Regions from separate parts of the Kribbella jejuensis genome, predicted to be linked through region 2. Evidence: riboswitches for the same ligand, from Rfam matches in the RefSeq annotation. Region 2 holds a riboswitch; the other holds the start of a gene.
What was found. A riboswitch is a leader RNA that binds a small molecule or an ion and turns the genes downstream of it on or off. The one in region 2 is predicted to bind FMN.
Positions count from the first base shown of each region.

Region 1 (3,845 bases), 2.4 Mb from region 2:
TGCGAGAGCAGTGCCGAGAAGTCGGTGCCGACGAACTCGGGCTTCAGGTTCAGCTTGGCCGCGACCGCGGTGATCAGGTCGTTGTCGAATCCGGTGAACTTGCCGTCCTTCACGTACACGTTCGGTGGCGCGTCGGTGAGCGTGCCGATCCTCAGTGTTCCGGGCTTGATCAGGCCCAGGTCGGGGCCGGATCTGGCATCCTTCTGATCGCTGCCGCAGGCAACCATCGCGGCCGCCAAGGTGATCGCCCCGACCACTGCGACAACCCGCCGAAACGCACGCACAACTGTCTCCTCACCTGAATGGACGCAGGACGATCGGCCCTGCCATCGCAACCCAACACCAGGCCGGGGACTTCGCATTCCGTCGCGACAAGGCGTGAGACGGCGCTCAAAGTGCAGTTGGCTTGTGGTATATCAGGGGTGGTCAGCCGTGATGCTCGTCATAGTGCGCGAGTGCGTCCGCGGTCCGGCCGGTGCCGTAGGCAAGTAATAGCTCGGCGACTGCCGGTGATTCCTCTGCCGCTGCCGCGGCCGCCCGCTGGATCTCCTCGGCCGACGCGACCGCCCGGAACAGATCCTGGATCTCCCGAACGACGACACGCGCCGGAAGCTCGCCCGAAACGGTCGCCCAAGGTGTGGCCGACGGGTTCGGTTGGCCGATCGGCCAGGTAGCAGCCGACAGATCCGGCTGATCAGACGACCACGGTGCGACCGGCTGCTGCGGTTGAGCGGCCGCCCCGGACCCCGGCGAGAGCTTGGCCCGAACAGTCGCCCCCCGACCGACCGACGACCCGACTCCGGCGGCCAACCCGGGTGCCCGCGCCATGTCTGAGGGTACGGCCGGCGAGCTTTCGGAAGGTGCGGTCGGCCACGGGTCGGGTGGTGGGGTTGAGTGGTTGGCTCGGGTGGGGTGGGTGTGGGTGGTTGGGGTGGGGTAGGCGGTGGTGGTGGAGCGGATGGTGTTCAGTTCGGCGGGGACGTCGGTTGGGTCGATTCCGCCGGCGATGGCCAGGTCGGCGAGTTCTGAGGCGGCTCGCAGGCGTGCTACCACGGCGGGGTTGCCGATCTTCACGCGTTGGGCGCTGACCAGTTGCGAGAGCATCGGCGCCGACAGTCCGATCACCTGCGCGAGCCCACCTTGGGTCAGTCCGAGCGCCGCGGTGACCCGGCGTACCACCTCGCCCAGCGGTTCGCCGTACAGTTCGACCTGCTGCCGCACGTTCTGCGCGCTCTGTTCCATACGCGTACTTTGCAACTGCAAAGATGATTTTGCAATAGCAAACGCCGCGGCCACGATGTGACCTGGGTCGTGGTGGAGGTTGCGGGACGAGGCATACTTGAGGCACGAGTGAAACCCACTCGCGTGCTCCGGGGTCGGTGTAATTCCGAGCCGGCGGTGACAGTCCGCGACCCGCGACTTCGCAAGAAGAAGCGGTTGACCTGGTGGAATTCCGGGACCGACGGTGAAAGTCCGGATGGGAGGCGCACGCGGTCGGCGGGTGTGCTCTGGCGCCCGGCGGCGCGGAGCGTGGGCTGTGAGGCCTGCGGGACCGCGGCGGCGAGGGGTCCGGTGACGGACCTGGCGTTGGGACCCAGGTGGTTCCGGCGACGGCGGCGGAGCAGATGTGCCGAGCGAAGCCCCGGCAGCGCGTCCGTGACGACGAGGGGCCCGAGCAGTGAACGACGTGTCGCCGATGGATGCCGCCTGGATGCGGCGTGCCGTCGAGCTGGCCGCACGTGGCATCGGCAGTACCCATCCCAACCCGGTCGTGGGTTGTGTGATCACCGCGAGCGACGGCCATCCGGTCGGCGAAGGGTTCCATGCCGTTGCCGGCGGCCCGCATGCGGAGGTCGAGGCGCTCCGGATGGCCGGTGCCCGCGCCCGCGGCGGTACGGCGTACGTGACGCTGGAGCCTTGTAATCACACCGGCCGCACCGGGCCGTGCGCGGACGCGCTGATCGAGGCGGGCGTCGCGCGCGTGGTGTACGCCGTACCCGATCCGAACAGGACGGCCTCCGGTGGCGCGGAGAAGCTGCGCAGCAAGAACATCGAGGTTGTACAGGGCCTGCTGCAGTCCGAGGCGGAAGCCGTCAACCACGTGTGGCTGCACAGCGTCCGGGTCGGGCGCCCGTTCGTCACCTGGAAGTTCGCGACCACGCTGGACGGGCGGTCCGCGGCGCCGGACCGGACGAGCAAGTGGATCACCGGCCCGATCGCGCGCGCCGACGTCCACCGCAAGCGCGCCGAGTGCGACGCGATCGCCGTCGGTACGCAGACCGTGCTCGACGACGACCCCGAACTCACGGTCCGGGACGAGAACGACGTACCGGCGCCGCGGCAGCCGTTACGTGTGGTGGTCGGCGACCGCGAGGTCCCGGCGGCCGCGCGGGTCCGCAACGACCGAGCTGAGACGCTACTGCTGCCGACCCACGATCCCGCCGAGGTGCTCCGGCAGCTCGACGACCGGCAGATCCGGCACCTGTGGCTCGAAGGCGGCCCGACGCTCGCGGCCGCGTTCCTGCGCGCCGGCCTGGTCGACCAGATCGTCGCGTACGTCGCCCCGGCCGTCCTCGGTTCAGGGTTCGCGGCGGTCGGCGACCTCGGCGCGGAATCGATCGACCACCTGCGGCGGTTCAAGCTAGCGGACGTCACCCGGCTCGGGAACGACGTCCGGTTGACCCTGGTTCCTCTGGGAGGAAAGTAGATGTTCACCGGCATCATCGAAGAACTCGGCACGGTCGAGTCCCTGGACCTCGACGGGGACGCCGCGCGGCTTACCGTCCGCGGGCCGCGGGTCACCGAGGACGCGGCACACGGCGCGTCGATCGCGGTCAACGGCTGTTGCCTCACGGTGGTGGACTACGGCGGCGGCGTGTTCACCGCGGACGTGATGCGCGAGACGCTGCAGCGCACCAGCTTGGGCGGCCTCGAGAAGGGCTCGCCGGTCAACCTCGAACGCGCGGTCGCCGCGCACGAACGGCTCGGCGGGCACATCGTCCAGGGCCACGTCGACGGTACCGGCACGATCGCCTCGCGGACGCCCGGCGAGCGCTGGGAGGACGTCCGGATCGCGACCTCGCCGGAGATCCTGAAGTACGTCGCCGAGAAGGGATCGATCGCCATCGACGGGGTGTCGCTGACGGTCACCGACGTGGACGACGACACCGGCACGTTCGGGGTCAGCCTGATCCCGACGACGCTGGAGCTGACCGTGCTCGGATCGAACCAGGTCGGCGACACGGTGAATCTGGAAGTCGATGTGATCGCGAAGTACGTCGAACGCCTGCTGACCGCGGGCGCCATCCCCTCTTCTGTTGCTGGAGGCAACAAGTGAACCCGATCAACTGGCTGCTGACCTCGCAGGTCACGATCGCCGGCTCGCCGGTACTGGTGCGGGAGATCGTCGGCAACGTGTTCGGCCTGGCCAGCGCGCTGTTCGGGATGCGCCGCCTGGTCGCGGCGTGGCCGGTCGGCATCGTCGGCAACGTGCTGCTGTTCACGGTCTTCGTCGGCGGCATCTTCGACACCCCGCAGGACAAGGACCTCTGGGGCCAGGCCGGCCGGCAGGTGTTCTTCGCACTGATCAGCCTGTACGGGTGGTACCGCTGGTACCAGACCCGTCATCACGGTGCGACCGCCGCGGTCCAGCCGCGGTGGGCGACGATGCGGGAGCGGCTCGAGCTGCTCGGTATCGGCGTGGTGCTCTACGCGATCGCGTACTTCGTACTGAAGGCGCTCGGCTCGTGGGGCCCGCAGTGGGACGCGTGGATCCTCACCGGGTCGATCCTGGCGACGTACGGGATGGCCCGCGGGTTCGTCGAGTTCTGGCTGATCTGGATCGC
Region 1 covers NZ_VFMM01000001.1:1,127,049-1,130,893, reverse strand. Annotated here, with positions in the region: gene FB475_RS05430 (substrate-binding periplasmic protein) at 1-284, opposite strand, end outside; gene FB475_RS36645 (helix-turn-helix domain-containing protein) at 427-1,242, opposite strand; FMN riboswitch at 1,363-1,493, shown strand; gene ribD (bifunctional diaminohydroxyphosphoribosylaminopyrimidine deaminase/5-amino-6-(5-phosphoribosylamino)uracil reductase RibD) at 1,697-2,707, shown strand; gene FB475_RS05410 (riboflavin synthase) at 2,708-3,337, shown strand; gene pnuC (nicotinamide riboside transporter PnuC) at 3,334-3,845, shown strand, end outside.
Region 1: it holds a riboswitch for FMN, as region 2 does, so the genes downstream of both, ribD (bifunctional diaminohydroxyphosphoribosylaminopyrimidine deaminase/5-amino-6-(5-phosphoribosylamino)uracil reductase RibD) here and ribB (3,4-dihydroxy-2-butanone-4-phosphate synthase) in region 2, are expected to answer to the same signal.

Region 2 (3,845 bases):
CCGGCTGCAGCAGGGCGCGACCACCAAGGAGACCAACGACCTCGACCCGCTGCCGGACAAGGCGGCCGCGTTCGGGTTCGCGGTGGTCGAGGTGAACGGTCACGACCACGGCGAGCTGCTCGACGTCCTGTCCGCGGTCCCGTTCCGCCCGGGCAAGCCGACGTTCGTGATCGCGCACACGCACAAGGGGCACCCGATCTCGTTCATGAGCAACAACGTCGCCTGGCACCACCGCGTCCCCGATGCCGCTGAGTTCGAGCAGGCCCTGAAGGAGCTGAAATGACCGTCCTCGAGACCCGTTCGATCGCGGACCAGCCGCGCTACGACTGCCGGGACGCGTATGTCGAGACGCTCGCCCAGCTCGCCGAGGCCGATCACCGGATCGTTGGCGTGGTCAACGACTCGGTCGGATCGAGCAAGCTGAACAGCTTCCGCAAGGCGTTCCCGGACCGGCTGATCAACGTCGGCATCGCCGAGCAGGACATGGTCGGCGTCGCGTCCGGGCTGGCCAATGGCGGCCGGATCCCGTTCGTCTCGGCGGCGTCCTGCTTCCTCACCGCTCGTGCGCTCGAACAGATCAAGGCCGACGTGGCGTACTCGAACACCAACGTGAAGCTTTGCGGGATGAGCCCCGGTGTCGCGTACGGCGAACTCGGGCCGACGCACCACTCGATCGAGGACATCGCCTGGCTGCGGGCGATCGCGAACATGACCGTGATCGTGCCGGCCGACCCGATCGAGACCGCCGCCGCGCTGCGCTGGGCGGCCGCGGTGGACGGGCCGGTGTTCATCCGGGTCAGCCGGATGAGTGTGCCGAAGGTGTACGCCGACGACTACTCGTTCGAGCTGGGCAAGGCGATCACGGTCCGCGAGGGCAACGACGTGACACTGATCAGCAACGGGACCGTGCTGTGGCGGGCGTTGGCCGCCGCCGAACAGCTCGCCGCGGAAGGGATCTCCGCGCGGGTGCTGTCCATGCCGACCGTGAAGCCGTTGGACACCGAAGCAGTGGTCGCGGCGGCGCGGGAGACGGCCGGCATCGTGACCGCGGAGGAAGCGGTCGCCGCCGGTGGTCTCGGCGGCGCGGTGGCCGAGACCGTCGTACAGCAGCATCCGGCCCGGGTGACCATCCTGGGATTTCCCGAGTTCGCCCCCACGGGGTCGGCCGGCTACCTGCTGGACCGGTACGGGCTGTCCGCCGACGGCATCGCCGACGCCGCCCGCGAGCTGGTCAGGACAGGTAGCTGACCAGGTCGGCGATCGAGACCATGGCGAAGCCGTGAGCGTCCGCGAACGCGCGCAGGTCCGGACCGGTCATCAGCGTGCCGTCGTCGTTCATCAGCTCGCCGATCACGCCGACCGGCGGCAGGCCGGCCAGCCGGACGAGCTCGACCGTGGCCTCGGTATGGCCGGGGCGCTGCCGGACGCCGCCGTCGACGGCGCGCAACGGCAGGATGTGACCGGGCCGGACCAGGTCCGTGCACTGCGCCGAGGGATCGGCCAGTACGCGGACCGTCCGTGCCCGATCCGCGGCGGAGATGCCGGTGCCGACGCCGGTCGCTGCGTCGACGGAGACGGTGTACGCCGTACGCAGGCTGTCCTGGTTGTCCGGCACCATCAGCGGCAGCTCGAGCCGGTCCAGCACCACGGCCGCCGCGGGCGCGCAGACGTACCCGCTCGTGTGGCGGACGAGCAGGGCCATCAGCTCGGGAGTGGCGAGGGACGCGGCGAACGTCAGGTCGCCTTCGTTCTCCCGATCCTCGTCATCGACTACCACCACAGGTCGACCGGCGGCGAGCTCGGCGACGGCGCGTTCGATGGTGTCCAGGCTGGTCAATGTGTTCATCTTCGTTGTCCTCTCGGCGGTGCACATCGTGAGCACTCCGGGGGCAACGACAAACCCACGCCTGCTGTTTCGGAGGCGTGCGGTTGCCACGTGCGTCTTCCCATCCGGACTTTCACCGTCGGTCCTGGAGTTCCACCAGGTCAACCGCTTCTTCTCACGAAGTCACGGGTCGCGGACTGTCACCGCCGGCTCGGAATTTCACCGACCCCAGAGCACGTGTGTTCTTTCCGTCCTCAGCTTAACGTCAACGAGCCTTTCAGGAGTGTCATGTCCATCTCACCCGTCTGGCATGAGATCGAGCTACCGGCGAGCTCCGACTGGGTCGACTTCGAGCACGAAACCGGGCTCCGCCTCCGGCGCCCCACGTTCTACGACGGCGCCGCGCGGAAGGTGCGGTTTGCCGCGCCCGTTGCCGGGCGGTGGGGGTGGGTGGATGGGGATGCGTCGGGGGAGTTCGAGGTGGGGGCGGTGGGTGAGGGGGAGGGCAATCCGTTCTACGTGCATGGGTTCTGGCGGATGTCTCCTGGTGGGCGGAGTCTGGTGCATGCGGACGGGACGCCGGCGGTGTTGGTGGCCGATACCGCCTGGGCGCTGCCGTGGCGTGCGACCCCGGAGCAAGTACGCGAGTACGCCGCCGACCGGCAGGCCAAGGGCTTCAATGCTGTCCTGCTGATGTCGGTGCAACCGGACATGCGAGCGGTCGGCCCGCGGGACCGTACGCAGGACGAGGGGTTCGGGGTGGCCTTCGAGGATCTGTCCGACGGCCACCTCAACGAGCTGAACTTCGAGTACTTCCAGTACCTCGACGAGTTGCTGCGGATCCTCGTCGCGCACGGGATCGTCCCGGTGCTGCAGCCCGTCTTCCACGGGTTCGGTTGGAAGGGCCTCGACGTTGCCGGCGCCGTCGTACCGAGCGAGGAGTACGCCGCCTACTGCCGCTACCTCGTCGCCCGGTACGGCGCTCAGCCGGCGATCTACCTGGTCGGAGCGGACGGCGCCGGTACCGAGCCGCAGATCGCGGCCGGCGGCGCCGAAGTACACGCAACCGACTGCTACAACCAGCCGACCGGCATCCATTACCGCCCGCACATCCGCCCGGCCGCCCACCAGGACGCGGACTGGCTCGACTTCCAGTGGTGCCAGACCGGTCACACCGGCGAGCACGTCCCCGAGCGCGTCGCCGACATGTGGCGGAACCACCCGGTGAAAGCCGTCGCCAACGGCGAACCGACGTACGAACACACCGGCCGCACCGGCGTCGCCGAGGGATGGTGGCAAGGCCACGAAGCGTGGAGCAACCTGTGCGCGGGCGGCACAATGGGTGTCGTCTACGGCGCGGGGAGCCTCTGGCAGTGGCGCTTGCATCCGGAGGAGCCGGGCCATTCCGAGTTCTTCCTCGCGCCCGGCGCCGGCTGGCGCGAGGCGCTCAGCTTCGAGGGTTCGTCGTACGTCGGCATGCTCGGCAAGATCCTGGCCGGCCTGCCGACCACCGACATGGAGCCGGACTGGACCCGGGTGATCTCCGGGCGTGCACTGAGTACGAAGGACGGCGGCCTGATCGTCTACCGCGAGAACGGCGGGCCGGTGATGGTGTTCGACGACACCGTGCCGCTGGCGTACACGATCGTCGATCCGCGGGACGGCTCGGTGGTGGCGACCGGGAAACGGGACACGCCGCAGAGTCCATTGCCCGACGCGGGTGGCGCTCCGCGGGTCTACATCTGCCTATAGTCCAGTTTGATCGTTGTGAGAGGGGTGTCGGTGAACAGCAACCGCGGGGTGCGCCGGCCGGGGCTGGACGAGCTGCGGCTGCTCGCGAAGGTGGCGCGGATGTACCACGAGAAGGGCATCCGGCAGCCGCAGATCGCCGCCGAGCTGAACCTGTCCCAGGCGCGGGTCTCGCGGATGCTGAAGCAGGCCGTCGACGTCGGCATCGTGCACACCGTGGTGACCATGCCGAGCGGCGTGCACAGCGACCTCGAGGACGAACTCCAGGGCC
Region 2 covers NZ_VFMM01000001.1:3,489,010-3,492,854, forward strand. Annotated here, with positions in the region: gene FB475_RS17270 (transketolase) at 1-283, shown strand, start outside; gene FB475_RS17275 (transketolase family protein) at 280-1,248, shown strand; gene ribB (3,4-dihydroxy-2-butanone-4-phosphate synthase) at 1,232-1,846, opposite strand; FMN riboswitch at 1,933-2,066, opposite strand; gene FB475_RS17285 (apiosidase-like domain-containing protein) at 2,114-3,577, shown strand; gene FB475_RS17290 (sugar-binding transcriptional regulator) at 3,608-3,845, shown strand, end outside.